DNA from 3 places in the Bacillus sp. WC2503 genome. Region 3 is predicted to be linked to each of the others. Evidence: riboswitches for the same ligand, from Rfam matches in the RefSeq annotation. Region 3 holds a riboswitch; each other region holds the start of a gene.

Region 1 (10,885 bases), 1.1 Mb from region 3:
GGAATACCAACTATTATTGAAGGCGATACATTATTAGTTACAGTTGTTGGTGGTATTATTATCGGTTTTGGTATGGGACTAGCATTACGTAACGGCGGAGCATTAGATGGAATCGATATGCTAGCTGTATTACTTTCTCGCAAGTTACCTTTTGGAACGAGTGACCTTATTTTATTCTTAAACATGTTCGTGTTTATTTTCGTATCAACAGTATTCGGTCTTCAAGGAGCTATTCTTTCGGCAATTGCTTACTTTATTGCTTCGAAAGTGATTCATATCGTTGAAGTTGGTTTAAGTGGTTCGAAAACATTTAAAATTATCACAAAAGAGCCTGAATTAATGGTAGAAACAATTCGCGATCGTTTAGGCCGAAGCGCAACGTATAACGAAGTATACGGTGGTTATTCAAGAGAGAAATTCAAAGAAATTTCTTGTGTAATTAACCGTTTAGAAGAAAGTAAAATGAAAGATCTTATTAATGAAATCGATCCAAATGCCTTTATTACAGTTTATGACGTAGCAGAAGTAAAAGGCGGTAATTTCAAGAAACGTGATATTCATTAATCGTTATGAAAAACGAGGCTGTGCCAACATTTTGGCACAGCCTCGTTTTATTATTAAGTTGCTATCGTTGTCAGTTTTTGTCGGTAAGTCGATATATTTCAATAATCGCTGATATATTTTGAGTTGCGGTCGATATATTCCAATAAGCGCTGATATATTTTTACTCGCCCCACCGGCTCCCTCGTTTAATCCACTCTACATACTTTTGAAAAACCGGCACTTCTTGTTGAAAACGAAGCGGAACATATAGAAAAAGAGTACATGTACATAGTATCCATAGAATACCTACTACAAAGTGAAATTTCATTGTTGTGCTAATAAACAAACTGAGGAATAAGACGAGGAACATAATCAAACTAAACCTTTTATATATAGTCATAATAATCTCCTCCTTATAACTTAATTGTACCAGCTACAAGGAATTAATTTCCATAATAAAAAGACCGAAAAGCAAATTCTACTTTTCGATCTTTTTAACTATCTTCGCTTCGTAATTTTTCCTGAACCACCGACCCTCGTTTTCGGAGGAGATGTATTCCTTGGCGGGGTTTTAATAGATGATTTCGGCTTCACATCTGATCCGCTTGAACCACCTGGTGTTTTTGTAATTTTCCCTTTGCTTCCGGTAGAAGGTGGAGGCGTCGTATTATTTCCTTTTTCAGTAATACTTCCCTTATCACCTACTGATGACTTCGAATCTACATTATCGCCTCGCTTAATGATAGATCCTTTCCCTTCCTTCGTAATTGGAGGCGGGGTTTTCTTTTCTTCTTTCGTAGGTGGCCTTTCCGGAATAACTGGTTTATGATTTTGTCTGTCATTATATCCTCGATAATCACCAGATGATGATTTTTTTGAACCGAATATATCGTTTAATATACTCCCCATAATATACCCTTGCAAGAAGGATGGTTGGTAATTTTGACGGACAAACTCTTTATTACTTATTTCAATTAACGTATCAGACGGTTTCTCTTTATCCTTTTGCAGATTATAAATCTTATCAGAATAAACGAGGAACATTTGATTTTCGTCTTCTTTAGATGCTTGCTTCGGTTCTCTTTCATTAATGAGTTCCTTTGCTACTTCAGGAACAGACCGATTGGCGGCCCTATACACGTAAGATTCTTGTTTACCTTCCTTTGCAACAGACTCGAGTGGATAACGGTCTTGAATCGACTTCGTCTGCCCGCCTTGACAGCCTGATAAAGCATAACCGGCAACAACAAGTAAAATAACGATAGCAAGTATAGGGATCACGAACGATTTAATCATGGTAAACAATCGGTTTGACATGATTACGCCCCCTTACGTTGCTCTTATAATTTGTACATCTGCAGGAATGATTGCTTCTCCCTCATACATCATTGTGCGACCATTTTGCCATTCAATACGTAATAATTTTCGGTTATCAGATTGAAATTCCCATACGTACTGTTCTTCTGAAGCAGAGAATGGTGTTTTTCCCATTACAACAACACGTCCGTTATATTGCTCTTCCATATGGTACTCGGTATCATCCATTTCAATTGTCGTCGGAACTTCATCAATTGAATCTAAACGACCATCAATTGGTGTATATAATTTGTAATACGTATTTTCACGATCTTCAATTTTCAAATAACGAATATCTTTCCCATCTTGCAGTGTTAAAACAATCTCCTTACGAGAATGCATGCTCGTTTTTCCAGTTAATTCGTACATAACTAATGAAACTTCAATCATATCGCCAGGAGCTAATGTCAAAAGACTCTTTTCCGGCTTCGGCGGCTCTGGACTTTTCATTATATTTTTAATTCGTTTAAATAAGCTCACAATCTACCCCTCCTTTTCTCTTTATAAACAAGCACCTAAAATAAGTGCACCAACAATATGTAATGATCCAGCTAACATCGCATGCGCAACACTGCCTTCTTTCGTACCTTCTTCTAAATCCAAACCAGACATTTTCTTTAACACAAACTCAATAAACATTTCTACCACTAGTAAAATAACGAAAGAAACTGCTGAAGCAAGTAGTGCTTGCCATAAGTCATTCGCTTTCGTTATTGATTGAGATAAAATGTACCCTTGTGCGAATAATTTCATGACGAAACGAGTTGTTACAGCTGTATTCCCATTTTTTATTTCTTTTAAATCATTGTATTTTGTAAAAATTGAATCAACCCACATAATTGCAAATAAAAGTACTGCACTCGCTCCAGTCCATACGAGCATGGCTACTACATTCATCCATGTCATTGCAAAACCTCCTCTAAATATAAAGTGAAACTTTAATCGGTGGGGCGTTTTCCATCCCCTACTGATTATTAGCTCCCACCAGCCTCTCTGCTTTCACGAAATGTTGGGGCGGGAGTCTTACTACCGGCAAATAGCGGGGTAATAGAAAACCGACATGAATTTGTTTAGACATGTCGGTTCATTTGTCTCTATTCTATATTATTTCTCATACTGCTTCATAATACGAGCTAATTCATCGTCAACAGCAGAATTTTTGTTTAAGCTTGCGAATTCATCATCTAATGACTTTTCTTTTTTGTAAACTTCACCGCTTGCTTCTGCTTCAGCTTCTAATTGAAGAGCTTTCTCTTCCATACGGCTTAAACCAGCTTTTGCTGAATTTGAATCAAACCCAGACATCGCCTGATTAATATTCTTTTGTGCTTTCGCTGCATTTACACGTGCTACAAGTGTTTCACGTTTATTTTTCAGCTCTGTTAATTGCTTACGCATTTCTTCTAACTTCGCACGAAGATTATCAGCAGCTGCTTTATTTTGCTCATAGCTTGCTTTATACTCATTCATTTTTTGCTCTGCATTTTGTTTTTCTTCTAGTGCACGGCGCGCAAGATCTAAGTTACTAGCTTGAACAGCCATATGAGCTTGATCTTCACGCTTTTTCACAAGTGCTTCTTGTTCTTCAAATAATAATTTAAACTTTTTCTCAAGCGCGATTTGAGCTGCTACACTTTTCTCAGCTTCTTGTACATCCGCTTGCATATCGCGTAAATATTGATCCGTCATCTTAACTGGATCTTCCGCTTTTTCAATTAATGAATACACATTTGACATTGTTAAATCTCGTAATCGTTTAAATACAGACATCCAAATTCCTCCTATGATATACCTCATATTTCAAATTCACTACTTGGAAAACTTAAAAATCTCCCTTTACAGTAAAGAATATTCATTTTTACAGCCTATGTGTTTATTATAACAAAACTAATATGTCCTTACATGTTATTTCCAAAATATAACCAATATAATATGACATTCCAGATATAACATTGTATTCCTAATATATTATATTACCAATATATTATAATTAAAACCATCAAAAATTGACTTATTTTTATTTACTTTCACTAAATTACATTATTGTAATGTTACTGTAAGCTAACTCGATAGTTACATTCCGATATTTCTTATACACTAATACCAGAAGCAACAAACAAGCTTCTCAAACTGTAAGAACTAATACAAAAACTGTATTTACTATAAAACATATGACAAGGAGAAATCATCATGAAAAAATTAGTAGGAATCGGATTAGCAGCAGCAATTTCATTCGGAGCATTATCAGGTTGTTCTTTATTAGGAGAAAAGGCAAACGGCTTTGTATTGTACGGATCAGAAGAGCAAGTAACACAAATTGCAGATAAAAACAAAAAAGAAGTGAAAGAAAAAGACTTCTATAAAATGAAACTTACAACGTTAGAAGATAAAAAAGTTCTTGTAATGGATAAAAAAACTGGTGAAGAACTAGTGAAGAAAGAGTTACTTAGCAAAGTGGATGCAAAAGACGACACGAAACCACTTGATAAATTACCAGCTGTAACAACAGAACAAGGTGTATTATTCGCAAAAAACAAAGTTGAAAATGCTAAAATCGATGGCGCGAAATTAAAATATGAAGGCAACATAATTATCGGAAGTGGCCGTGCATATGCAGATATGTTCGCGATTGTTGATGATGCAACTTACAACAATGTAAAAGGTGAAGAAAAATCGGTGGGTGTATTAAAATTTGATAAGGACCCGAGTAAAGAATTCCCTGGCAAAAATGGTGTAGAAACATCACAACTTGTAAAAATTAAAAAGTAAGAAAAAAGCTTTGCGAGATTCGCAAAGCTTTTTTTCTACTTGTGAGCGATTTGCTCCATATCCGGACTACAAGTTTGCGACTGGCATGACTTATTTAAAGAACATGCTGCGCATTTTCCTTTTTTACTTCTTTTTACGAAATTAACTAACGTATATGCTGCATAACCAAAAATGATAGCTCCAATTATAATATTGACCATCATCATACATCTCCTTTTAGAATCCGAGTAAAGATCCAACTTGGTATATAATAAGCGTTAATACATAAGCAACTACGAGCGGATAAACGACTGAGAAAATCGTCCATTTCGCTGATCCTGTTTCACGTTTAATAACAGCTACTGTCGCTAAGCACGGAACGTATAATAAAATAAAGAACATAAATGCATACGCTGATAATGCTGTATAATGTGCTCCCATTACGTTTCCAAGCACATCTTCTTTAACCGCATAAATAATCGCCATTGTAGAAACGACAACTTCTTTCGCTAAAAATCCTGTTAAAAGGGATGCTGCAGCTTGCCACGTTCCAAAGCCTAGCGGTGCAAATAGCGGTGCGATAAATCCACCAATCATCGCTAAGTAACTGTCTCCCATATCAACACCAAATCCTGATGGACCTGCATAATTTAATAGCCAAATGACAACCGAACCACCAAAGATGAATGTACCAGCTTTACGAACAAACCCTTTCCCTTTTTCCCATGTGCTAAGCCATAACGTTTTCGCTTGTGGCACGCGGTAAGGCGGTAGTTCAATGACGAAAATAGATTTTTCCGCTTTTAAAATAGTAAGAGACATTATTTTTGTAACTAATAACGCAAGGACAATCCCTGCAACGTATAAAGAGAACACAACAGTTGCCTGACTATGAGGGAAGAACACTCCCGCAAATAATGCATATACAGGTAAACGTGCTGAACAAGACATAAATGGTGTTACTAAAATTGTAAGTAAACGCTCTTTCTCCTGTTCAATCGTTCTCGCTGCCATAATACCTGGAACGTTACAGCCAAAACCGATAATCATCGGAATAAAGGCTTTTCCATTTAAACCGAAGAACTCCATAATTCTATCCATAACAACTGCAATTCGCGCCATATACCCTGAGTCTTCTAATAATGAAATGAAAAAGAATAGTGCAAAGATTTGTGGAACGAATACTAACACAGCACCAACACCGGCAATAATACCTTCTGTAACAAGCGCTTGAATAAAATCAGAAGCTCCAATACTTGTAAGTCCAGCCGTCACCCAATCCGTAAGCTGGCCACCAAAAAACTCATCTAACATATCCGATAAAGGTGTACCAATCCAAGTAAACGTAACCTGAAAAATAAAAAACATAACTGCTAAAAAGATTGGAAGTCCTAAAATTTTATGTGTAATTAATCTATCAATTTTTTCTGAAAAAGGAATTTTTCCTTCTTTCTCATGCTTCATAACATTTGTTTTTAACTTTTCAATATACGCTTCACGAGTTTTGTAAATGTGCTCTTCTAACGTACAATCAAGTTTTCCTTCTAAGCGAGATCGAATGGCTATGAGTTCCTTATAAATTGGTAATGCTTTTATTTCTTTTTCTACTACTTCGTTATTGCTTAAAAATTGAAGTGCTAACCATCTCGGATGCTCGTAATTCACTGTCTCTAAAAGAGCAGTTACTTCTCCAATTCCTTCATCCATTTGTACACCATATGAAATAAGGAATGGCTTTTTCTCTTTTTTGTCATTTTCTTTAAGAGTCGTAAGCAGTTCTTCACAGCCTTTTCCACTTCTTGCAACGACAGGCACAACTGTTACACCTAATAGTTCTGATAATCGTTTTACATCAATTACAATTCCTCTTTGCTTCGCCACATCAACCATGTTTAAACCAATTGAGACTGGCTTACCAAATTCAAGTAACTGCAACGTTAAATGCATATTTCTTTCAAACTGCGAGGAATCTACGATATTTAACATATGATTAAATTCTTCTGTTAATAGAAAGTTTGTTACAACACCTTCATCACGTGAAACTGGATTTAAATCATAAACACCTGGTAAATCAATTAATGTTCCTTGTCTATCTTTTAATTTACCAACCTTCTTTTCTACTGTTACACCGCTCCAGTTTCCTACATATTCATAAGAACCAGTAAGTGCATTAAATAATGATGTCTTCCCTGTATTCGGATTCCCTAGCAAAGCTACCTTATTCACGCTAATTCCACCTTTATCATTTTCGCGTCACAATGACGAATACTAATTAACTGTCCACGACACTCCAATGTACAAGGACCTTTAAACATCGCTTTCTGTTTCAGGCGAAGTTCGCTTCCTTCAGCAAGACCGAAAGCAGCTAGTCTACGCTTTAATAGCTGATCTAAAGACTGAATACTTTTTACTAACACTTTCTCTCCAATTTTAATATCTACTAAGCTCATAACCTTCCCCCTCAGAAGAGAATGATAATTATTTTCAAAAAAATTATACCACACCCAATTTCTCTTGTACTATACCCTTTTGCTTCATATTTATTAACATTTCGCTACAATTGTATTTCAATTATTGTCATACTGTATTCGTTTGCCATTCTCATCCATTTCGCTTACAATAAACAATAGCAAATAAAGAATCTCGTTATCACTGGGGGAGCCATGCCGCTGAGAGGGAACACTTCGTTCCGACCCTTCGAACCTGTTAGTTAATGCTAACGCAGGGATTGTGCAAACGTCCGAAATACATACCTCATTTTTATTTACGTATTTCGTATCCTCCTATGATATCTATTCTTTTTTGTACAACTTGGATTTAGGGGGAGACAACATGCGTAACACTAATTTACAAGCGATGATCGAATCTGCTATTCTTGCAGCCTTCGCCATGGTCATCGACATTTTACCATTATCAATTAAACTTCCAACAGGCGGTTCTATCTCATTCGCTATGATTCCTATTTTTATTATTGCTTACCGCTGGGGCTTTAAATCAGCTTTCTTAGGTGGTTTAGTTTGGGGACTGTTACAAATTGTCGTAGGTGATGCCTACATTTTAACACCAGTTCAAGCATTCATTGAGTACTTCATTGCCTTTGCTTTTATCGGATTTGCCGGGTTATTCTATCGTCCAATTCAAAATGCACTTTTAGCATCTAATGCGAATGGCAACGAACAATCAAACTTAAGTAGCCATAAAGATAAACCTTCATCAAAACAAAACCAAGGAAAGAAAGTAATTGGATTCATTATCGTTGCTACATTTATCGGTAGTCTAGCTCGTTACTTCTGTCACTTTATTGCCGGTATTATTTTCTGGGGACAATATGCACCGAAAGGTCAATCAGCTGTGCTATATTCATTAATCGTAAATGGCAGCACAATGCTTGGTTCTTTTATTCTATGTACAGTTTTACTTATATTTTTATTTATCACTTCACCACGCTTATTCAAAAGCATCAATGCTTATCAAATAAATGCAAACAAAAAGGGCGCTTAACTAGCGCCCTTTTTTATATCAAAATTCTCAATGAGTAATATCGATAATAAATACAATAAATGCACAAAGAAAAATAAATACCATCACACCTAGTAAATTGCTATTCATGGCTAATCTACTCCTTACATAACCTCTTTTTCTAACAAGATTATATCTCTTAAAAATAAAGATTAGGTAAAGATAATATGAAAATAACTTAAAAAAAAGCGTAGCATGTATGATCTACGCTTTTTTCAGTAAGTAGAAGTAAAATAACACACCATCTTCTGTATTCTTTACCCCATATTCAGCATCGTGCAGTTCTAAAATATTCTTTGAAATAGCAAGCCCAAGCCCTGTTCCACCTTGTGAACGATGACGTGCTGCATCCACGCGATAAAAACGATCCCAAATTTTATCTAATTGCTCTTCTTCAATATGAGTACCTTTATTTTCAATACACACTTTTATACGATTTTTCTCATCTATTGTAGAAATAATAATATCCTCTTTATTCGGTGTATAACGTATGGCATTCGTAATGAAGTTCACGATGACTTGTTCAATCCGGCCTTGATTTGCGACTACTTCAAATGGACCTATATTTTTATGAACACGAAGTTCTTTTTTCTCTATTTCTACAGAAAGGTGTTCACATATATCTTCAATTACTGTATCGATATAAAATGAATCCATTTTCATTTTATATGTACCTGACTCAAATTTAGCTAACTCAAGCATATCTAAAATTAACGTATCCATTTTATCTACTTCTCGTTCCATCGCTTGAAAATAGTACTCTTTTTTATGTTCAGCTACCCCATCCTTTAAAATAGAAATACAGCTTTTCATAATACTTAACGGTGTTTTTAATTCATGTGAAACACCAGAAATGAATTCCTTCCGCGTCTTTTCTAGCTTTCTTTCCTTTTCAATATCTTGTTCTAGCTGTCCAATATGCGAATGGAGTTTATTCGATAGCGTATTAATATTTTTCGATAAATCACCAATTTCATCTTTTGAAGTAATTGGTATTTTTTCTGTGAAATCTAAATGCGCTATTTTTTTCGTTGTATCATTTATTTTTAGTAGCGGTTTTGCAATTTGTTTCGAGTAATAAAACGAAGCTAGAAAAACCAAAACGACTACAAATGCAATAATGTAAATGTAATAATCTTGTACCATTTGTACAGCCTCATCTACTGGTTGTAAAGAAGCCATCGCATATATATATGCTACTGATCCATCTTTTTCTTTTATTGGCTTAATTAATAATTTATACTTTATATCATTCTTTTCAAAATCCATTGTCTCTATTGTATATCGTATTTTATTGCTTTCTTTTAATAATAAATCAGTTTGAAATTCTTTTATATTATCCAAAAATAAATTGTTTTTATAAATTGGATTTACGGGAACTGTTCCATCAGAAGGCTGCACTTTCGTAATTGTCCCATTTATATTGAAATCGGAATTTTGAGCAACCCTCTTCTTCTCCAAATCACTCAAATTCCCAGCAACTTTTTTTCTTTCCTCATCGATTAAATCTTGTGCTACTTTTGGCTTTTCCTCACTTGCCTTAAGTTCCCTTTCAGCTAACTTCTTACTTAGTGGTTTATTAGCCCAACTCAAACTCCCCTCTGCTGACTGTAAATATGATGTGATGAAACTGTCATTTCTTAGCAAACCACTAAAATAAACCTTTTTTCCTACCAAACTAGGTAGTATCCTACTTTCAATCTCATCTATATTCATGAGGTTATACAGAGGAATAGTGATTGTTTTTTGTCCAAATTGTTTCTCTGCCCAACGCTCTAAAGTAATCTCCACATAAAAATCATCCGCATGTTTTAAATTTCCATTCTGATCTAATGTTGTAATCCACGTGTTATTTTCTCTTAAAAATTCTTGCTCCAGCTTCTGGATTCCATCTGCACTTCCTGCATAATTTAAATAGTTCTTTTCAAAAGAATTTAAATTCACTTTAATATCTTCCACTTTTCGATTTGCATAATATTGTTTGAAAAATATCGTTTGTCCAATAAAAATCGTCGCTAAAATCAACATACATAATGCTGTTGTGAGAGTAAATAATTTTAGTACAATCCCTTTTCTCATACATTCCCCTCAAACTTATATCCAGTTCGCACTACAGTTGTAATGTACTTTGCTTTCTCTCCTAATTTATTTCTTAAATTACGAATATGGCTATTAACCGTTCGATCATCACCAGCAAATTCATATCCCCAAATTCTTGAAATTAATTGTTCCCTTGTTAGTACAATTCCTTGGTTTTTCATGAAATACACCAATATTTCAAACTCCGTATGCGTTAAACTAACATCTACCTCATCAACAGTAACAGTACGTGATGGAAAATGAACGTGGATACCATGAATTGATAACGTATCATCTTCATTCTCTAAAGGTTTCTTCGATGCTTTTCTACTTTCTAATAATCGTTTCGCTCTTGCTAATAAAATTGGTGGACTGTACGGCTTCGTCACATAGTCATCTGCCCCAAGTTCAAAACCAAGTAACGTATCATCTTCATCTACGCGCGCCGTCAACATAATAATAGGCACCTCGGACGTCTTCCGAATTCTTCGGCAAACAGACCATCCATCGAGTTCCGGCAACATAATATCTAAAATAACTAAATCAACCTCTTCTTCTTCAAATACAACTAAAGCTTCTTTCCCGTCCCTTGCTTCAAACACTACATATTGTTCACTTAAAAAATAATCTTTTAATATTT
Region 2 (10,885 bases), 5.0 Mb from region 3:
GCGAGAGTCGCGCGGGGGTTCGAATCCCTCTACCTCCTCCATTTTTAAAATATTATATTGTCGCGGGGTGGAGCAGTACGGTAGCTCGTCGGGCTCATAACCCGAAGGTCGCAGGTTCAAATCCTGTCCCCGCAACCAAATGGTCCCGTGGTGTAGTGGTTAACATGCCTGCCTGTCACGCAGGAGATCGCCGGTTCGACCCCGGTCGGGACCGCCATTTATGTTGGCTCGGTAGCTCAGTCGGTAGAGCAGAGGACTGAAAATCCTCGTGTCGGCGGTTCGATTCCGTCCCGAGCCACCATTTTTTTTATGCCGGCTTAGCTCAATTGGTAGAGCAACTGACTTGTAATCAGTAGGTTGGGGGTTCAAGTCCTCTAGCCGGCATCATTTAGGGGCATAGTTTAAAGGTAGAACTGAGGTCTCCAAAACCTCCAGTGTGGGTTCGATTCCTACTGCCCCTGTAAAGTATATGGGCCTATAGCTCAGCTGGTTAGAGCGCACGCCTGATAAGCGTGAGGTCGATGGTTCGAGTCCATTTAGGCCCACCATATATTTATTCCGCAGTAGCTCAGTGGTAGAGCTATCGGCTGTTAACCGATCGGTCGTAGGTTCGAGTCCTACCTGCGGAGCCATGGCCCGTTGGTCAAGTGGTTAAGACACCGCCCTTTCACGGCGGTAACACGGGTTCGAATCCCGTACGGGTCATAAAGAAAGAGTCAGCAATATGCTGGCTCTTTTTTATTGTGTATAATCCTCTTTTTTATCATCTTATTTTCCTCAAATAAATAAAGGGATTTAGGAAAAACTATGGTATGTATTAAAAGGAGGAGATAAAAAATGACGCAAGTTAGAGACTTTATGAGTACTCATATTGTACATTGTACACCGTTAGATAATGTATATGAGGCTGCTGTAAAAATGAAGGAAGAATCAGTTGGATTGATTCCTGTTCTTGAAAATGAACAAGTCGTTGGGCTTGTTACTGATCGAGATTTAGTTGTTCGAGGGATTGCTGAAAAACATCCTGGGTCTAATAAAATTACAAATGTAATGACGACAAACATTGTTTCGGTTTCTCCAGATGATTCTATTGAAAAAGCTACAGAATTAATGGCACAGTATCAAATTAGACGATTGCCAGTAGTTGAGGGCGGTCAACTTGTCGGGATGCTAGCATTAGGTGATTTAGCTATAAGAGAAGCGGCAGATGATCAAGCTGGGTTCGCTTTAAGTGAAATCTCGGAACGTACGGAATAAAGTTAAACTTTAATTAGTGAAAGTGTTATTGTCCACAAATAGTGGGATAAATGATGGATAAAAATCAGATACATTATTCTAGTATATGTGGATTAAACTAATATATTAGCGTGATGTATCTGAGACATTATATAATAAGTACATAGTTAAGGTTTTCGACAGTTTATTTAAATTTTTCATTCCTAATTTTAAATAAGAGAAAAAGTGATATACTGATAGATATAAGTATTATGATAGGTTTTGAATATAACAATATTTATTTTTAGTGTTGTAATAATCAATTAATATTTCCTACGTAGATAAAGTGAAACTTTAATTATTGGGGGGGTTGTCCATCCTCCAACGATTATTCGTTGAACCAATCGGGCTTTTACGGGCAGTTTTATTTCCCACCTAACTTCCTCGCATTCACTGGATTTTGAGGTGGGCGTCTTACTGCCCGGCAAATAGCGGGATAAAAAGGGAAGGGGAATTATATGAGGGCTGTACAGGGCGATCCAAATTGGAATTTGGTTACAGATACATATATAGAACCAAATAATTTTGCTGAATTATTATCTTTACTTGTACCTTGTCACCCAAAAGGTGAAGGAAAAGAGCGAACTATATTAGCATGGAAAGAAAAAGAATTTTATAAAGAAGAAAATTTAGCAGCAGTTATCGTTTATGGAATGAATAGAGTAAAGAATTTACCACAGTTTCATAAAGATGAAATTCCAACCTTAGTACGTATTCTTCGTTTATGTCAAGAGATTGGTTGGTATGAAGAGGCAAATACTTTTATGGTAACACAAGGGCTAGCTGAATTTGTCCAAACTTCATTGGAATATGAAACATGGGATCTTTTGACACAAGCAGTTGCTTTAAACTATTTAGTTATTAAATATCGTGTCGGGGAATTAACAGATGGGGATGTAGAAATTTGGGATAGAGTTAAATTTAATGAGAAATGTATAACAAATTGTAAACATCTATTATCTCAAAAAGAAATATTAGAGTTTACATTCTTCTATATGTGTAAGAGGGCTAAAGCACAGTCAAAAGAGCAGCTGAATAGTGATATGATGAGTCTAGCGATGTATTGTAATACTTTTGTGTATGATTTATATAGACATGACTTGTTGCGAAAGTATCGTAAGTGTACAGATTTTCTATCATATTATGGACCTAGTCAAGTAGTTTTAGCTTGTCAAAGAGCTGTACTTTCTCAAATTTCAGATCGATTAGATCCACTAAAGACAACTCATGTAGATGATTATTTATATGTGATGAAAGAAATGATGGAACATATGACAATAGGTATAATGGATCGATATAACCATTTTATCGGAAAGTTATTATCATACGTGCCATTTTTCGAAATGATTCAAGTTCCACAGCATGCATATTATTGTGAAGAATTACTGTATATTTGTAAGGGCATTGAATATAAAGAGGAAATACTACGCAATTATATATTTATACAATTACATGATTGTTTACCATCATTCTTTAAACTATTTCTTAAAAATAAGCGTTATGCGACGATTCATGATATTCTTTTCTATTGGTGTGACGATGAACAAAGAATGGGTTTAGAGAAAAAATATAATCTTAGTTTTATTTATGAAAAATATGCTTGTGGCTAAACAGTATTTTACATATGAAAAATTAATATAAATTAAAAAGGATCTCAATGTTATGTGAGATCCTTTTTTGTTAGTAAAACAAGGAGAAAGTGATTAAGATGAGAAATAGCATTCCATATAGGAGAAGTTGTGCAGTATAACTTCCTTGTATACCAAAAAAAGTATTTAGTTTTCCGTATAAATTCAATATATATTTCATTGTGTTATCTTTGAAAGATTGGTACACAGTGTCTCCTCTTTCTAAGCTTCTTGTTCATGTTTTTTATTATTAGGGACATTAATGTATCTAGCTATGAATAATAAAACAGCCATAAAGAATACGGGAATTATAGTAGATAAATAAAAGCCATTACTAATAACATTTGTTATAAGGGCACTTAATAGAAAAATAGCATTATAAACATGGGCAACTTTTTGCTTTAGTCGCACTTGAAATGACTCCATCATAATTTCTAGAGCAACAAAAGCAATGATAATAGATAAAAATACAGTGTTTGTATTGTAAATTATTAAACAACAGATTAAACCTAAAAAGGCTAAGTATTCAATGAAGAGAGGTATATTGCGTGGCATACAATTTACCTAACTAAATACGGCAGTGGATTTACTGCATTTGTTTTTTCAAAATTCCATTCTCCATTATGTAATTCGAAATGGAGGTGTTGTCCGTATGAATGACCTGTGTTACCCATATGACCTAGTAATTGTCCAGTTTGTATTTGATCACCAGCTTGTACAGTGCGATCTTTCATATGAGCATAAACTGTTGTATATAATTTCCCGTTTATTTGATGGGCGATGAACACTACATTGCCATAACTAGCTGAATAATATGATTTAATAACTTTACCTGCAGCGGCAGCTTGAATGGAGACGTTACCTTGTGCTGCAATATCTATTCCATAATGCATTTGTTCCCAGCGTATATCAAAGGTTGAGCTGATTTTTCCTTGAGTAGGGAATTTGAAAACTGCTGGAATAGCTGAAGATTGAGCTGTTTGAGCTTGTGATTGCTGTTGATTTTGTACCACATAGTGTTTGGCCACATACCCGTATCCTGTGCCAAAACGAATTTTATACCAAGTTCCTACTGTTTCTACTACTTGTATCTGTGTACCGTTTTGTAAAGAACCAAGTAGAGTACCATTTGTGCTAGCATTGCTACGTACATTTAATTTAGGTGTTGCAACAGTATATTTCGTATCATTTTGAACTGTGATTCCTTTTACTAAGGGCTGCGAACCATTAGATACGAATGCTTTTTGTACATAACCTGTTTGACCGTTATGTGAAATTTTATACCATTCGCCTTGTTCTCCTTGAATAGTCACGAACTTACCATTTGGTAATACATCTAAAATGGAAGATTCTAAATTAGGTTCAGAGCGAACGTTCAATGCATTAGCATTGACGATGTATTGATTAGTAGATTGAAGTTTGTTTTTTTGCAGAATAGCATCTTTTTGTACATAGCCTACTTTATTATTAACAGATACTTTATACCAATCCTTCGTTGTTTTAAGTATGTTAACTTTCGTATTAAAGCGAATTGTATCAAGGGATGTGCTATTTGTATTATCTTCTTTATGTAAGGCTACTTGATCGACTTTGACATATCCAGTTTTGACATTAGATAATTGTTCAGCGTTTGCTTTTTGTACATTTGTTTCGCCCATAGAAGGAAGTAATGAGGCGATTGCGACAGTAGTTGCTGTTAGAGCTGTAGCTTTCATATTCATATAATAGAGACCTCCTCTAGTTGTATAGTTAGTTGTAATTTTATTATAGTATAAAGATATAATATAGTGGGTGTATTCACATAAATGTAATATGAAATCAATATAAAAATAAATTTTTTCAGGATAATGATTCCTTTTTGTGGAATTAATTGGTATTTTATTTTACGAAATAGAATAATAATTATTATATAACTCTGTAATTTCGTTGACAATTGAGAAAATTAAAACAGTTGATGATGTCTTATTAGGGTGTTATACTGACAGTGATAATTTTATAGTTTGCTAGGAGAGCTGGTGTTGCCAGCTGAGAGTAAGACCTTAAGTCTTTGATCCTTTTCATTACCTGATCTAGATTATGCTAGCGTAGGGAAGCAATTCGGACACTAATGATGAGTCCCCGTTTCTTTGCGTATAGAAACGGGGCTTTTTTATTTGAAAATTTTATATTGAAACCACTAGGGGTGCTTTTCGTGCTGAGAGAGGAATAATCCTTAACCCTTACAACACCTGATCTAGGTAATACTAGCGAAGGGAAGTGGAACAACGAATAAACTATAATTTTATTTGTTGTAACCACTTCTGATTATAGAAGTGGTTTTTTATTTAGATACATATATTGAAGGGGGAAATAGAAATGAAATTTTGTAATAGATTGTTAGAAACTGTACAACCAGTTTGGGAGATGAGTCATAATCATCCATTTGTAGTAGGGATGGGGGATGGCACGTTAGAAAAAGATAAGTTTCAGTATTACATTATTCAAGATTATTTATATTTGTTAGATTATGCAAAGCTATATGCCATCGGTGTTGTAAAGGCAACGAATCCACAAGTAATGGGAAAATTTGCTGAACAAATTGATGGAATATTAAATGGAGAAATGACGATCCATAAACAGTATGCAAAAAGGCTTGGAATTTCTATAGAGGAGATAGAATCAGCAAAACCATCTGCTAAAAATTTAGCTTATACAAATTACATGATGTCTGTATCTCAAAATGGCACAATTGCGGAATTAATAGCAGCACTTCTTCCATGTATGTGGAGTTATTGGGAAATTGGAAAGCGTTTAAATGATATTCCTGGAGCGAGAGATCATGAGTTCTTTGGTGAGTGGATTCAAGGATATAGTTCTGAAGAATACGGTAACCTTTGTATTTGGTTAATAGATTTATTAGATGAAATGGCAATTGGAAAGTCAGAGCGAGAGCTAGAAAGATTAGAGGAGATTTTCTTATATTCCAGTCGATTTGAATATTTATTCTGGGATATGTCCTATCGTAAGGAGATGTGGGGATTTGAGGAGCAAGAACATACTACAGTTTCATAATGTTTCTTTTCATTATGATGAGAAGCCAATCATCGATGAATTAAATACTTCTATACAAGAGAAAGAGTTTGTAAGCATTATTGGGCCAAGTGGCTGCGGGAAAAGTACTCTATTTCGCCTTATTACAGGCTTAGAAGAAGTTAGTACTGGACGGATAGAGCTGACAGAAACAAAAAGTCATCCTGTAGGGTATATGCCTCAAAAAGATATGCTCCTGCCGTGGAGAACAATTATTGAGAATGCTGCTTTGCCACTAGAATGTCAGGGTGTACAGAAGAAAGAAGCACAAGTAAAGGCAAAGGAACTGTTACATAAATTTGGTTTACAAGGATACGAGGGAAAATACCCGAAAGATTTATCTGGCGGTATGAGGCAGCGCGTATCTTTTATCCGAACATTATTAACAGGCGGAGAGATATTATTGCTAGATGAACCGTTTAGCGCATTGGACGCTTTAACGAAGGCATCTTTGCAAGAATGGTTGTTTGAACAATGGAAAGAGTGGGAAAAAACAATTTTATTTATCACTCATGATGTGGAAGAAGCGTTGTTTCTTTCGAATCGAATTTTAGTGGTGGAACAGCAGCCGATAACTACTTTGACTGAACGGATTGTGCCGCTTGATCATAACAGAACACGAAAAGATTTATATAAACCGGATGTGTTAGCGCTGAAAGATGAGCTTCTTAGTATGTTACAAAGGCAGGTACTCGTATGATGAACCGATTGAAAGAATTAGTTCCTGCCATTACACTTTCTAGCATTTTACTCGTTATGTGGGAAATAGGAGCAAGAATTGTAGATGAAATGTACATTTTACCGTCACCGTCAGCAATTGTAATGAAGATATGGGAACTAAAAGACATATTATTTACGGTTCATTTACCGGCAACGTTATACGTCGTTTTAATAGGTGTTGTTATTTCTATCGTATTAGGTGTAGGGCTAGCGATGTTAATGAATGCGAGTACATGGATGGAAAGGGCATTTTATCCATTATTAGTTGCCTCACAAACGATTCCTATTACAGCGCTTGCTCCGCTTTTCGTTTTATGGTTTGGATATACCCTCTGGAGTAAGGTTGTTGTTACAGTTTTAATTACGTTTTTCCCTATTGCGGTCAATACGTATGACGGACTGCGTAGTACGAAAAAAGAATGGGAGGAGCTCTTAGTTACATATGGAGCAACGAAGAAAGATGTTTTTCTTAAGTTAAAGTTACCGTCTGCTCTTCCTTATTTTTTTTCAGCTTTAAAAATTGCAGTTCCGCTTAGTGTAATTGGGGCAGCAATCGGTGAATGGCTCGGTGCACAAGCTGGGCTTGGTTATTTCAGTAAGAGAATGATGACACAGTTAGATGGAGCTGGTGTATTTGCACCCATTGTATTGTTATCATTATTAGCTATTTTCTTCGTCATACTTATTTCCATATTAGAAAAGAAATTCATTAGTTGGAGGAAGCATTCATGAAATTTTTAAAACGCATCTTTGTGTTTACATTATTAGTTGCAATGATTGCAGGATGTTCGAGTAATTCAGCATCAGATAAAAGTAAAAAAGAGAAAGAAATAACGGTTATGCTCGATTGGTACCCAAATGCGGTACATAGCTTTATTTATGCAGCAATTGAAAAAGGCTACTTTAAAGAAGAAGGAATAAAGGTAAATATAAAATTCCCTTCTAATCCAACTGATCCATTAACTTTAGCTGCAGCAGGGAAAGTGACAGTTGGTTTGTATTATCAGCCAGATGTTGTTATGGCCAGAGCAAATGAACAAATTCCAGTGAAATCAATTGGAGCTGTCGTACGTTCACCGTTAAATCATGTCGTATCGCTGAAATCAGCAGGTATTCAATTACCGAAAGATTTAGAAGGAAAAACAGTAGGATATTCTGGAACTCCTTTAAGTGAAGCATATTTAAAAACAATGATAAAAGAAGCTGGTGGTAATCCTGATACGGTGAAAGTAGTTGATGTTGGCTTTGATTTAGTACCAGCGTTAATTACGAAAAAAGTGGATGCTGTAACAGGAGCATACATTAACCATGAAGTACCTGTTATGCGTCATGAAGGCCATGAACCAGCGTACTTTAATCCAGCAGAATATGGTGTGCCGAATTATCATGAACTTGTTTTCGTAACAGGTGATAAAACGTTGAAAAAAGATAAAGAAGCATTGCAAGCCTTTTTACGTGGGGCAAAAAAAGGGTATGACTTTATGAAGAAAAGCCCTGATGAAGCATTAAATATTTTATTAGATCATCAAGAAAAAGAAAACTTCCCGCTTGTACCAGAAGTTGAAAAAGAAAGCATGAAAATTTTATTAGAGAAGATGGAAACGAAAGATGAGCCATTTTTATCAGATTCAAAAGAGTCATGGGAGAAACAAAACAAATGGTTGAAAGACAAAGGAATGACGAAAGAAATTGTTCCTGCCGATGAATTATTCGAAAACATTTTAAAGTAGGCGAATGAATATGAAAAATGAGCTCCATGTAATCTCAAATGGCCATATGCCATTCGAAGAGTTAGTGAATGTAGCGATGCAAATTGAGAGTGAGATTGATTATTTGCATATTCGTGAGCGTGAGAAAAGTACGAAGGAATTATATAAAGGGGTGGAAAGTCTTTTGAAAAAAGGCTTTCCAGCATCTAAGCTTGTTATAAATGATCGAATTGATATCGCCATTTTATTAAACATTCCGCGTGTTCAACTAGGATACCGAAGCGCAGATGTAAGGTTAGTGAAAGAAAAGTTTTCTTATTTGCATGTCGGTTATTCAGTACACTCGTTAGAGGAAGCGATAGTAGCATTTAAAAATGGAGCGGATTCACTCGTTTATGGTCATGTATTTCCGACAGATTGTAAAAAAGGTGTGCCAGCGAGAGGACTTGAAGAAATTTCAGACATTGCAAGCTGTTTATCTATACCGATTACAGCGATTGGAGGAATTACCCCAGAAAACACAGTAGATGTTCTTACTAACGGTGTAAGCGGTATAGCAGTTATGTCCGGAATTGTAAGTAGTAGTAACCCATATAGCAAAGCGAAATCTTATAAGGAATCAATAAGAAAGTGGGCGGAAAAACATGTGTGAGAAGTATGATGTAGCGATTATTGGCGGTGGTGTAATTGGTAGCTCAGTTGCACATTTTCTAGCAGAAAGAGGACATAAAGTAGCAATTATAGAGAAGCAAAAAATTGCATCAGAAGCTTCTAAAGTAGCTGCTGGCCTGCTTGGTGTTCAAGCAGAATGGGATGCGTATGACCCGCTATTTGAACTTGCTAGAGAAAGCCGAGCTATATTTCCACAACTTGCAACAGTTTTACGTGAAAAGACGGGTATTGATATTGGATATGAGGAGAAAGGGATATATCGTATTGCACAAAACGAAGATGAGAAGGAAAGAATTCTTCACATTATGGATTGGCAACAGAAAACAGGTGAAGATTCATATTTTCTAACGGGAGACCATTTACGGGAAAAAGAGCCATTTCTATCCGAATCCATTATAGGAGCGGTATATTATCCGAAAGATGGTCACGTTATTGCACCAGAGCTTACGAAAGCATTCGCGCATTCTGCATCAATTTCCGGTGCGGATATATATGAACAGACAGAAGTGTTTGATATTCGTATTGAAAATAATAAAGTGACTGGTATTGTTACGAGCGAAGGTATAATCACATGCGAAAAAGTGGTGATTGCCGGTGGCTCATGGAGCACGAAGTTACTAGGTCATTTTCACCGCGAATGGGGTACATATCCAGTTAAAGGAGAAGTAGTAGCGGTAAGAAGTAGAAAACCACTTTTAAAGGCACCTATTTTCCAAGAAAGATTTTATATTGCTCCAAAGCGCGGCGGACGTTACGTAATTGGAGCAACGATGAAGCCGCATACGTTTAATAAAACTGTACAACCGGAAAGCATTACTTCTATATTAGAGCGTGCTTATACAATATTGCCAGCTTTAAAAGAAGCAGAGTGGGAAAGCGCATGGGCAGGATTAAGACCACAATCGAATCACGAAGCTCCTTATATGGGAGAACATGAAGAAATAAAAGGTTTATATGCTTGTACGGGCCATTATCGAAACGGCATTTTATTAAGCCCTGTTTCTGGTCAATATATGGCGGATTTAATAGAAGGAAAGCAGGAGAATCACTTGCTAGATTCATTGCTTTCTAAAACGGTTTAGAAAGGGGATGGAAGTTTGAATTTAAAAATTAATGGTAACCAAATTGAAGTACCAGAGAGTGTAAAAACAGTAGCTGAGTTACTTACACATTTAGAGTTAGATAACAGAATTGTTGTAGTAGAGCGTAATAAAGATATTTTACAAAAAGATGATCATACAGATACATCTGTTTTTGATGGAGACCAAATTGAGATTGTAACTTTCGTAGGAGGCGGTTGATTATGTTAAACATTGGACCATTGTCATTTCAGTCTAGACTTTTATTAGGAACAGGGAAATTCCCTGATTTTGACGTACAGCAAAAAGCAATTGACGCTTCTGAAGCTGAAATTTTAACGTTTGCAGTACGTCGTATGGATATATTTGATGCAAAGCAACTTAATTTATTAGAGAAGCTTGATGTGAAAAAATATACGTTATTACCAAATACAGCTGGAGCAAAAAATGCTGAAGAAGCTGTTCGTATTGCAAAATTAGCAAAAGCTTCAGGGCTTTGTGACATGATCAAAGTTGAAGTTATTGGTGATGATAGAACGTTGTTACCTGATCCAGTAGAAACGTTAAAGGCATCTGAAATGTTACTAGAAGAAGGGTTTATCGTACTTCCGTACACATCTGATGATGTTGTATTAGCACGTAAATTACAAGAACTAGGTGTGCATGCAATTATGCCAGGAGCATCACCAATCGGTTCAGGGCTTGGTATTGTAAATCCGTTAAATTTAAGCTT
Region 3 (10,885 bases):
TTAGTAGAAGAACGAACAAACTATAAAGTAAGCAAGATGCACCTTTACTATACAGGAGAAAAAGATAGTAATCCGTATGTTACGTTTGAAAAAGACACATCTGTAATTAATCAAACGATTAAATCTTTTGATCGAATTGTTGACCGTATAGAAAGTCATGATTATACAATCAAACAAAGACCGAAAAAACACTGTGGAAACTGTGATATGCGTTTTTACTGTGATCGAAATTTATGAGGTGAAATGAATGAGCAATGAACAAGAACCACAAAATGTAGAAGAATATATATTTGATGAGCCGATAAAAGGCTTTCCTACTTTGAATTGGAAAGGAAAGCGAGCATACACATCAACTCAATACTATCCAGCTCAATTAAAAGAGTCTTATGGAGAACCTCAAAATGGATGGATGAATAAAATTTTCTGGGGTGATAATTTACAAGTAATGAGTCATTTATTAAAAAAATATAGGGGACAATTCAAATTGATTTACATTGATCCTCCATTTGACTCTAAGGCTCAATATAAAAAATCTGTTTCTATAAAGGGCAAAAGCGCCGAGAATGATACTTCGTTTTTTGAAGATACACAATATAACGATATTTGGGCCAATGATGATTACTTACAATTTATGTATGAAAGATTAATTCTTTTAAGAGAGCTATTAGCGGATGATGGATCTATCTATTTACATTGCGATTGGCATAAGTCTCATCATTTGAGAATGATAATGGATGAAATCTTTGGAGAGAGTAATTTTAGAAATGAAATCATTTGGGTTCGTTCAACGAATCCTAAAGGATCTCAACACGAATCTAGAACTTTTAGTCACTTTACTGATACTATATTTTATTATGTTAAGACACCGTCAGCAGAACTGAATCTAAATGCTGTAAGAATACCTTTAACAGAAAAAGAAATCGAAGAAAAGTATAGTCGTAAAGATGAGACTGGTAGGTACTACGATGCTCCAATATTACGTTCAAATGGTATGGGGGAAAGACCGCATCTAGTATATGAATATAAAGGATTTACTCCTGGACCGGCAGGATGGCGTATGAAAAAAAGCTCATTAGAAAAATTAGATTTAGAGGGAAACTTAGGATGGTCTAAAACAGGTAAACCATTTAGAAAACTAAGACCTGAAAGTGATAAAGGTAAACCTGTAGGTAGCTTTTGGAATGATATATCTCTAATAAATTCACAAGCAGAAGAACGTGTTGGTTATCCTACTCAAAAACCAGTTAAATTATTGGAGAGAATAATACTAGCATCTTCCAAACCTGGGGATATTGTTTTTGATTGCTTTATGGGGTCAGGAACTACACAAAACGCTGCAATGAATTTAGGGAGAAAATTTATAGGTGCAGATATTAATTTAGGATCTATTCAAACTACCACAAAAAGACTCATCAATGAAGTGAGAAAAATAGATGCTCTCTTAAAAGCAGACTCAGGGCAAATGACATTTAAAACTGAATTTGAAGACGAAGTTACTTCCGATAGTATATCGGAATATTATACAGGCTTTAATGTTTATAATGTTAATAATTATGATGTTTTCAAAAACCCTGTTGAAGCAAAAAATATATTATTAGAAGTTTTAGAAGTACAACCTTTGATTTCAAATTCAGTGTTTGATGGAGAGAAAGACGGCGCGATGGTGAAAATAATGCCTGTTAATAGAATAACTACTAAAGCCGATTTGAATGACTTGATTACAAATATAGATTATAAAATGTATGAAAAACGTCAACAAGAAAACCCAATGCAAATTGTCGAAAATATAATATTAGTATGTATGGGACACGATTCAGAAATAGGACCATATTTACAAAAGGAAATACCATTTAAAGTGAAAGTTGAAGTAATAGATATTTTACGAGATCGTTCAAAATTGGAATTTAAACGTGATTCGGAAGCTACAGTATCAATTCAAAATGGAAAATTATTGATAGATAGTTTTTATCCGATGAACCTTTTACAAAAACTCAGCATTATGCAAGAAAATGTAAGTAATTGGAAAGAGCTTGTTGAATCAGTAATGATTGATTGGAACTATGATGGTGCAGTTTTAGAACCTACAATCCTAGATATACCTGCAAAAAATGAATTTGTTGAAGGTGTATATGAAATTCCGGAAGATGCGGGTACTATTCGTGTGAAAATAACAGATCTATTGTCTGAATCGTTAGAGGTGAGTATCGAAAATGAGTAAAAAGAATTCTTTCGCTTTAGACTTTGCTTTCCATACACACCTATGGGATTTCTACTTTCAAAATAAAGCACGTATTCGTACAAAATATAAATTGTTGTCAAAGAAGTTTTTAGATTTTAATAATTATCAAAATCCAACTTCTTTTTTACGTCAACCACAATTTGAAGCGTTAGAAATCTATATTTTCTTAAAGGAATATCAAGACAACAAGAAAATTCATGACATATTTACTGATTGGTATGAAAGAAAAAACGGTTTTGAAAAGCGCGATGATATGGGTCTGGATAAGAATGAACAAATGTCTTGGCTTGCGCTAGAAGTAGATCAGTATAAAAGTGTATTTACTCGAATGAAAAAGTTTGAATTAACTTATGCTAACTATATTTTTGCGTTAACGATGGGCACGGGTAAAACAATCTTAATGGCTACTTGTATTTTCTACGAATTTTTATTAGCTAATAAGTTTCCAAAGGATAAGCGCTTTTGTCATAATGCGATTGTATTTGCACCAGACAAAACCGTTTTAGAATCTCTACGTGAAATTCAAACATTCGATAAATCAAAAGTAATTCCGCCTGAGTATTTAGCCTGGCTAGATAGCAATTTAAAGATCCATTTTTTAGAGGATACTGGTACAACATTAAATACGATTGATCGTTCAAAATATAATATTATTATTTCAAATACGCAAAAGATTATTTTAAAACGTCAACATAAGGAAAAATCAAAGATCGAAACATTTTTTAATTCCGCCTCATCAACAGGCTCCGCCTATGATCAACTAGGCGATTTATATGGTTTTGACGAGCCTTTAGAGGAAGGCGAATTACTGGGCAATCAAAGATTTTCTAAATTAACTCGCTTAGGTAATTTAGGTGTATTTATTGACGAAGCACATCATGCTTTTGGTGATGCTCTAGCAAGGGATATGGGGCTGAAAGCAGCTAAAACTAGTCTACGATTAACGATTAACGAGTTAGCATCTTCTCTTGAAAAATCTGGTACATCTGTGATCGGGTGCTACAATTTCACTGGTACACCATATTCGGGTAAAGAAGTTTTTCCTGAAGTAGTCTATTCTTATGGTTTACAAGAAGCTATAAATAAAGCGTATTTGAAAAAGGTTCATATTGAGGGTTATACAAATCCGAAATCAAAGGAATTTCTACGAATTGCAGTAAAAGATTTCTGGGAGAAGTACAATAATCAAAGGTACGAAGGAATGTTACCTAAACTCGCAATTTTTGCTAGTACCGTAGAAGAGTTACAAAATGAATTACGTCCAGAATTAGAAGAGACCTTAAATGATTTAGGTATTCCAATTGATAAAATTTTGGTGAATGTTGGTGATGATAAAATCACCTCAAATGATGACATTCGAGAATTTAATAAGTTAGATTCGCCTGGATCTAACAAGCAATTCATCCTATTAGTAAATAAAGGACGCGAGGGGTGGAATTGTCGTTCATTATTCGGTGTAGCATTATATCGAAAACCTAAATCAAAGGTATTTGTACTACAAGCTACAATGAGATGTTTACGAGCAATTGGACCAGTGCAAGAAACAGGACAAGTTTATTTATCAGAGGAGAACTTAGAGATTTTAGATGATGAGTTAAATAAAAATTTCCGTTTAAATATCGAAGATTTAAACAAAGTAGAAACTAATAAAGAAAAATATAAAATTAGATTAGTTCCACCTCCTGTTAAAGTTACATTAAATAGGACACAAAAATTACATTCATTAAGAGATAAAACTATTACAGGTGTAATTAATTTTGAACTAGGTAAAATTGATTTAACAAAGTACCAATTAAAACGAATTAGTCAGGATGGGTTAAAAGGTAATCGGAAAATCAGTGAAGATTTAAAAGATGAAAGAGACAAAAGACAATTTAGTCAATACACATTAGTGGCTGAAATTGCTAAATACCTCAATAAATCCTGTATTGAAATAGAAGATCTTTTATTGAATTCATTACCTGGTATCGAGCAACTCGTAGAATTAGTAAGTGATTATAATGACGTATTGTATGATCATATTATTCCTAAACTTTTTGAGTTCCTTTATGAATTAAAACCTTACGAAAGTAAAGAAGAATATCAAATCGATTTAGTTAAGGAACCAAGAGAGGGTTACTATCAGGTAACTGCAAAGCCAGAGCTAGTTGCAGAGTTATCACAAAGTGAATATACAGCCTTTAAAGAAAAAAGCTTTCATTTAGACACGTATTGTTTTGATTCAAAACCTGAGAAAAGATTTTTCGAAGATGTTGTCAATCTGCAAGATATAAAAAAAATCTATTTCACTGGTATGCTGACTCATGGCCAGACGGATTTTTATATTCAGTATATTGATCCAGACTCAAATATTGTAAGAAATTATTACCCCGACTTTTTAGTTGAAAAGACTAATGGAGATTATGTAATAGTTGAAGTTAAAGGTGATAATAAAATTGAAGATCCTGTAGTTTTAGCTAAAGAACGTGCAGCTAGAGAAACTGCGGCTGCAAGTAGAATGGAATATAAAATTATTAAAGGTAGCGAAGTAATGAATGGAGAATCTAATAATATTTTTTAAAGTTCACTATGTGTTTTACAGGAGTTCTTATAGGATGTCTTGAAGAACATGCATATTAATTTGATCAAACCATTTTATAAAAGCTAACTTAATAAGTTAATAAAAAGGACTCATTTTGATCAATCTTTGTTCAAAATGAGTCCTTTTCCCTTCCATATATTAGTAATAAAGAGGGGGATGCGACTAAGTTATAGACTGAACATTAATTAGGATGAATTCTTACAACTAACCTTGTGAAGGTGAAAATTTTGTGTGTTATTTTGAAATTTGTTGATTTAAAATAAAGTTTGATAAAACCCTGTTAATTAATAAAGGGTTTTCTTTTTACCCTTAAAACATTTACTTTAAAAATTAAACCACATGTTGAATATTTCTTAAAAAATAAAAAAAGGTGAAGAATTATTTAACATTAGTAGAAAAGGGAGAGTTAGAAATGAATAAGCGAGACTTTTCAATCATTTTTAGGGGAGAATATGAACATTTTTTTACTAACGAAAACATTACTTGTGAGCAGATATATGAGTTACAACGAAATAACGAAATGCTTAATACCGAGTTAATAATATTAAGACTACTGTGTTGCTATTGTGGAATAAACAGCCAAGTGGATATAAAAGAGGTAGTTCCTTTTCTAAATAAACGTTACAAAGCAAAAACTCATACTCTTGGGTTTAATTATGGAAAAGAACAACAGTTAGACAATACTGTAGAAGTAGATGGTAAGCTGAAAATTGTAATGTCAATCAAGGGAAGCGAAAAGAAAGGTGATTTAAGAAAAGCTTGCCTTATAAATCCCTTAATTGTGAAATATAAAGATATTTTTCTTAAAGGTAACGAAGGAAAATTCAAGGTTGGCGAGAAAATTCCTGTTCCCTTACAAGATATGGCTAGAATATGGAATGTAAAAGAAATGGGTCACAATTTTCAATCAATCACAATAACGTATGATAAGGAACCATTAAGAAATGATAATGATTGGTATTCCCTATTTGAAAAAGAACCCTATAATCACAGATATTTATTCCTAAAAGGAAATAAGAACTATTTTTTCGAAGAATTAGAAGCTAAGTTACCTTTAATAAAAAGGTACAAAAAAATATAGACCACCACGAGCCTTAAATGAATTAAATTAAGTGATTACAACCTTCGATTAACAGAAATACTACTTTTTCTTGTTCAACAAACGGGCACGATTGTTGAAAATCATAGGTAGAAAATGATCAAACTTTTTTATAAAAACCAAACTTAAATCTGCTGAAGAAGAATCCATTTTGATCAAACTTTTTTTCAAAATAGATTCTTCTTATTTATCGTAAATATGGGTTTACGAGGCACTTTTAATCAAACTTTATTTTAAAGCTACAACATATTAACTTGTGTGCTTTAGGGCACATATAAAGTATAAAGTTTTTGTAGTAATTTTATATTAAGGCTTCTACTTTTTATGAAACAACTAATCCGTCTTCAAAAAGTTCAGATTCCCAAGAACTTATTTGACTCAATTTGATTTCAGGGGCTATATCATTATTTTTCTTTAGATGCGTCTCTAAATGGATTGGGTTAAGTAATTTTAGAAAGATAAGAATATCTTTTGCCGTTCTTACTTTTTCATCTCGATCAATGAAGGGGTAAAAATCTTTATCCATAAAAATATGTGCACGGTTCTCAAGATGACTGTCACCATGTAACACCAATCTATACATACTATTACTAAAATGCTCCTGATATTTTGGTTCTTTAGGTAGTTGATTTAGAATTCTAGAATCTGTAGTTAACTTATCAATACCCATTTTATAATTGAAGGTTCCAAATGCTTCAAGTACTTTTCTCATAGTATTTCCTATAGAATTTTCATACGTATCTTGATTTACCCCACTTGCATATTCATATATTTGTTGTAAAAACAAGCTATAATCGTTACTAACATCTTTAAAAGGAATTAAAGCATGGTTCATTAATTTAGATTTTAAAATCTCTTTATTTCCTTTTATTCCGATGTCGTTGTAGATTTTCTCTACATTATAGAATACTTCTAAATCATGGGTGAAGAATATAGCCTTACTTTCAGCGTTACCACTGTGAATTTGATTTAAGATAAATCTTAAAAACGAATATATGCCTATCTTATTCTCAAAATCAAAACTAGAAATTGGATCATCTAGTACTAATATACAAGGAGAAGAAAATTTATCTTCTTCAGATTTATTTTGGAACATTAGTGAGAAATAATAGCTTAAAGCTACTGCATTCCTTTCTCCAATAGATAGAGATTTTAATTGAATTTGCTCCCCACGGGATTTTATGATGTATCGATTATTATCTGCATGTAGTGTTAATCTGTCTTTAGCATAAAAAATGAAACTTAAAAATTTATTTATTGTATCACAAGCAATTTCTGTGTTTGCTATTTGTGCCTTCAAACTAGTTAAATAACTCTCTACTTTTTCTAATGCATTTGTTCCTTGTTTTATATTGAAGCAGAGTTTTTTATAATTTTGTCTTTTATCTAAATAATTATTATAGTCTTCTTTATTTTCTTTTAAAGCTATCTGTTGATTTATCTCAATTAATTCTTGCTTAATAGCCTCAATTTTTGAAATTTGTAAATTAAATTCTTCAATTTGATGTTTAAATTCATCTAAAGTCTCATTAATTAATCTATGTACTTTTAAAATTTCAAATTCAAGATGTATAGGTATATAAACATTTATTTTTTTTGCAGATATACTGTCATTAATTAATTCAACTTGACGATTATATTCTGTATACAGTTCTTTAAGTTTATAAATTTTATCTTTATTGTCAAAATTATCATAAGCTGAAAAATCAAATTGAATGTAATTTATATTAAGTTTTTCCAAATCTCTTATATGGAGTTTGGCATCTTCAGTTTCTAATATCAGAGACAGTGACTTTAAAACTGATTGTTTATATTCATTACTTAAATCTTGATAGCATACTGGACAATGAGTTTTTTCTTCTAAAGATAGAATTTCCGTAGATTGGTTTAAGAAGTTATTATTATTTTCTTCAATAATATTTAAAATTTTCTTTTCACGCTCTGTTAAATCAGGTATAGGGATTTCAAGCGATAAATGACGCCTGATTATTTCAATGTCCTTTGAAATATTATGTATATTTTGAGGGACTGGAAGTAGACTTGCTTGTTTAGAAGTTTCATAAATATTATATTTAGTTGTGTATCTCTCTTCTAAACATTCAAGATCCTCTTCACGTTCTTGAATGTGCATTAAACTATGTACACCTTGCTCACTTACGGGTGAGTTTGTTTTATTACCAAGAATTTTTCTTTGTCGTTCAGCCCATTTTCTTCGAAGTTTTTCTATAATTTTTCCTAAATAATAGTCTGGTGCATCTGTAGAACTTCTATCTAAATAAACTCTTTCACGATCTCTTAAATCAGATAATTCTTTTTGGCGTTCTGATATTTCTAATTCTGTTTTTGTTATTTTTTCTGAGATATCTTGTTGAGCGCCTAACATAACAATTGTATCTAAGCCTTCTTCTTTAAAATGAACATTATTCAAAATAAAGTCTTCATTGTAGACAAAAATAGGTACTTCCTTAAGAGTTTCTTCTGAAATTACATTCCTAGTTTCGTTATCCTCACCCAATTCCTTGAATATTAGAGTTTCGTAATTCCCCTTGTGTAAGGGGTCCATTAACGTAACTCTTTTCTCATAAAAAGCTTTAGATAAACTGGATTTACCACTTCCATTTTTTCCATAGATAATTGAAGATTTTTGATTAACTTTATCAAAAAAAGCAAATTCACTATTTTCTTTAAAGCAAGCTCCTTTAATTTCAATAGCTGAAAAATTCATCTTCATAGATCCCTCCTATAATGTGATATGAATATATATTACTATATTTTTAAATCACGATAATTATAAAATCTATCAATTAAAGTAAATTACTATACTAATTCCGCAAAGTTGGAAACATAATATATAAATTATAAAATTAAATTTGCTTCTTTTTGAATGAACTTCTATTTTATAAGAGGGCTGATTAAAACTTATTTAGAATTCTTTGATTGAGGGGATAACATATCACATCTTTTTTTGTAAACGCAGCAAGTTCATTCGAAATTTTGCGTCTTTCTTACAACCACCTGATATTTATTTTAAACTCACAACTTATATTTGGATATTATTTTGTAAATCACAGATAGTAATTTCTAAATAAAAAGTGAACTATGTATACTTTTTATTTATGTGCAATTTAATAAACTCTAGATATTGTTGTTAAATCAAAGGTGTAACATGTTTTAAGATTTATGTACAAGAAAGTTTTATAGAGATAATCCAGCGTCTGTAGCGACAATAATTTCATTTACATCTTTTCTAAGTAGCTGGCTTTTCACAGCATTAAACTGTTTACCAGTTTGTTTAATAACCGTTAATTTCAAACGCTCCGGTAGCATCGGTAAGTCTTCTAAATTCCACTTTTTATATTTCACATCATAGCTTTCTGGATCTGCTAATGTAACGAGATGACCTAAAGCCCAAGTTACAATATATTTACTACCTTCAAGATAACCGTTTCCTTTTTTATCACACTTCAGTACACGAGCAATATCTCGCGCAACGGAAGGTTTTTCAGCGATTACAACGCTTTTTGACATATTAAAAACATCCTTTCAAATTTCCATAAGTTAAATATAGCATACATTTTCTTGAGATTCAGTTTCGCTCGAGGTTTGAGCTGTTTTAGTGGAATGAACAAAACTCCCACTGATTAAAGTTTCACTTTATACGGAAAAGTAAAGAACTTGTTATTTTACTAGAATAAGAGTAGACTTTGAAGTAGATGAATAAGAAACACATGGGAGTTTGTGGATGCAAACTGAGAGTATGACTAATCCGTCATTGACCATTTGAACCTGTTGGATAATGCCAGCGTAGGGAGAGTGTAAAAGCACATGTTCAGGCACTTTGCATACGCGCAAAGTGCCTTTTTGTGTATCTCCCATCATTATAGTTAGGAGATGAAAAGGATGAATATGAAAGAAATTAGTAAAGTAGTGGATTTAGTGAGGGAATCTAATCCGCTCGTTCATAATATTACAAATGTTGTTGTAACAAACTTTACAGCGAACGGTTTGTTAGCACTAGGGGCATCGCCTGTAATGGCGTATGCAAAAGAAGAAGTAGCAGAAATGGCTAGCATTGCGGGAGCGTTAGTATTAAATATGGGAACACTTCGTCCCGAGGAAGTAGAAGCGATGTTACTTGCTGGTAAGTCGGCTAATACGAATGATGTACCAGTATTGTTTGATCCTGTTGGCGCAGGAGCAACATCGTATCGAACAGAAGTTGCGAGACATATTCCAGCTGAAATAGATCTAGCGATAATTCGTGGGAATGCAGCTGAAGTAGCTAACGTTATTAATGAGAGATGGGAAATTAAAGGGGTAGATGCTGGTACTGGAAATGGCAATGTTGTAAATATTGCAAAACAGACAGCAGAGGAATTGAATACAGTTGCGGTCATTACTGGAAAAGAAGATGTCGTTACAGATGGAGAGCGAACGATTCTTATTCGAAACGGTCACTCTATTTTAACAAAGGTTACTGGAACGGGTTGTTTACTAACTTCTGTAATAGGAGCATTTATTGCGGTAGAAAAAGATTATGTAAAGGCAGCAGTAGCAGCAGTAACATTTTATGGTGTAGCTGCGGAACTAGCAGCTGCTAAGACGGTAGAAAAAGGGCCTGGTAGTTTCCAAATTGAATTTTTAAATCAATTAGCGAATACAACTTCCGGTGATGTTGAGAAGTATGGGAAGATTGAGGAGTTAGAGTAAGGGGATGAAACACATGATGCGCATTGAAACCAAGAAAATGTCTAACCTATTACAAGTGTATTTTATTATGGGAAGCAATAATTGCATGAAGGATCCGTTAGCTATATTGAAAGAAGCGTTAGACGGTGGAGTGACACTTTTTCAATTTCGTGAAAAGGGAGAAGGGACTTTAACTGGAGAGGATAGAGTGCGTTTTGCAAAGAAATTGCAGGCGCTTTGCAAGGAATATGGTGTTCCTTTCATTGTAAATGATGAT

Evidence for each region. Region 3 has a riboswitch for thiamine pyrophosphate ahead of thiM (hydroxyethylthiazole kinase). Riboswitches for the same ligand answer to the same signal wherever they lie in the genome.
Region 1: another riboswitch for thiamine pyrophosphate. It lies ahead of thiT (energy-coupled thiamine transporter ThiT); the one in region 3 lies ahead of thiM (hydroxyethylthiazole kinase).
Region 2: another riboswitch for thiamine pyrophosphate. It lies ahead of tenA (thiaminase II); the one in region 3 lies ahead of thiM (hydroxyethylthiazole kinase).

The regions. Positions count from the first base shown of each region.
Region 1 covers NZ_JBQYMD010000001.1:3,998,113-4,008,997, forward strand. The annotation lists gene ACUN26_RS20590 (YitT family protein) at 1-564, shown strand, start outside; gene ACUN26_RS20595 (hypothetical protein) at 725-943, opposite strand; gene ACUN26_RS20600 (DUF4247 domain-containing protein) at 1,042-1,860, opposite strand; gene ACUN26_RS20605 (DUF4178 domain-containing protein) at 1,873-2,379, opposite strand; gene ACUN26_RS20610 (DUF350 domain-containing protein) at 2,401-2,805, opposite strand; gene ACUN26_RS20615 (PspA/IM30 family protein) at 3,004-3,669, opposite strand; gene ACUN26_RS20620 (lipoprotein BA_5634 family protein) at 4,090-4,668, shown strand; gene ACUN26_RS20625 (FeoB-associated Cys-rich membrane protein) at 4,704-4,871, opposite strand; gene feoB (ferrous iron transport protein B) at 4,885-6,873, opposite strand; gene ACUN26_RS20635 (FeoA family protein) at 6,870-7,097, opposite strand; TPP riboswitch at 7,292-7,393, shown strand; gene thiT (energy-coupled thiamine transporter ThiT) at 7,480-8,148, shown strand; gene ACUN26_RS20645 (sensor histidine kinase) at 8,371-10,245, opposite strand; gene ACUN26_RS20650 (response regulator transcription factor) at 10,242-10,885, opposite strand, start outside.
Region 2 covers NZ_JBQYMD010000001.1:91,421-102,305, forward strand. The annotation lists tRNA gene ACUN26_RS00475 (tRNA-Ser) at 1-41, shown strand, start outside; tRNA gene ACUN26_RS00480 (tRNA-Met) at 62-138, shown strand; tRNA gene ACUN26_RS00485 (tRNA-Asp) at 142-217, shown strand; tRNA gene ACUN26_RS00490 (tRNA-Phe) at 226-301, shown strand; tRNA gene ACUN26_RS00495 (tRNA-Thr) at 312-384, shown strand; tRNA gene ACUN26_RS00500 (tRNA-Trp) at 391-461, shown strand; tRNA gene ACUN26_RS00505 (tRNA-Ile) at 472-548, shown strand; tRNA gene ACUN26_RS00510 (tRNA-Asn) at 558-632, shown strand; tRNA gene ACUN26_RS00515 (tRNA-Glu) at 634-705, shown strand; gene ACUN26_RS00520 (CBS domain-containing protein) at 838-1,257, shown strand; gene ACUN26_RS00525 (DUF3965 domain-containing protein) at 1,734-2,885, shown strand; gene ACUN26_RS00530 (hypothetical protein) at 3,126-3,458, opposite strand; gene ACUN26_RS00535 (SH3 domain-containing protein) at 3,464-4,624, opposite strand; TPP riboswitch at 4,899-5,011, shown strand; TPP riboswitch at 5,072-5,175, shown strand; gene tenA (thiaminase II) at 5,259-5,954, shown strand; gene ACUN26_RS00545 (ABC transporter ATP-binding protein) at 5,923-6,672, shown strand; gene ACUN26_RS00550 (ABC transporter permease) at 6,672-7,424, shown strand; gene ACUN26_RS00555 (ABC transporter substrate-binding protein) at 7,421-8,422, shown strand; gene tenI (thiazole tautomerase TenI) at 8,433-9,053, shown strand; gene thiO (glycine oxidase ThiO) at 9,046-10,155, shown strand; gene thiS (sulfur carrier protein ThiS) at 10,171-10,374, shown strand; gene thiG (thiazole synthase) at 10,377-10,885, shown strand, end outside.
Region 3 covers NZ_JBQYMD010000001.1:5,068,289-5,079,173, forward strand. The annotation lists gene ACUN26_RS26145 (ATP-dependent helicase) at 1-237, shown strand, start outside; gene ACUN26_RS26150 (site-specific DNA-methyltransferase) at 248-2,218, shown strand; gene ACUN26_RS26155 (TnsA endonuclease N-terminal domain-containing protein) at 2,211-4,799, shown strand; gene ACUN26_RS26160 (hypothetical protein) at 5,233-5,901, shown strand; gene ACUN26_RS26165 (AAA family ATPase) at 6,242-8,650, opposite strand; partial or broken gene ACUN26_RS26170 (toprim domain-containing protein) at 9,127-9,447, opposite strand; TPP riboswitch at 9,638-9,747, shown strand; gene thiM (hydroxyethylthiazole kinase) at 9,820-10,629, shown strand; gene thiE (thiamine phosphate synthase) at 10,643-10,885, shown strand, end outside.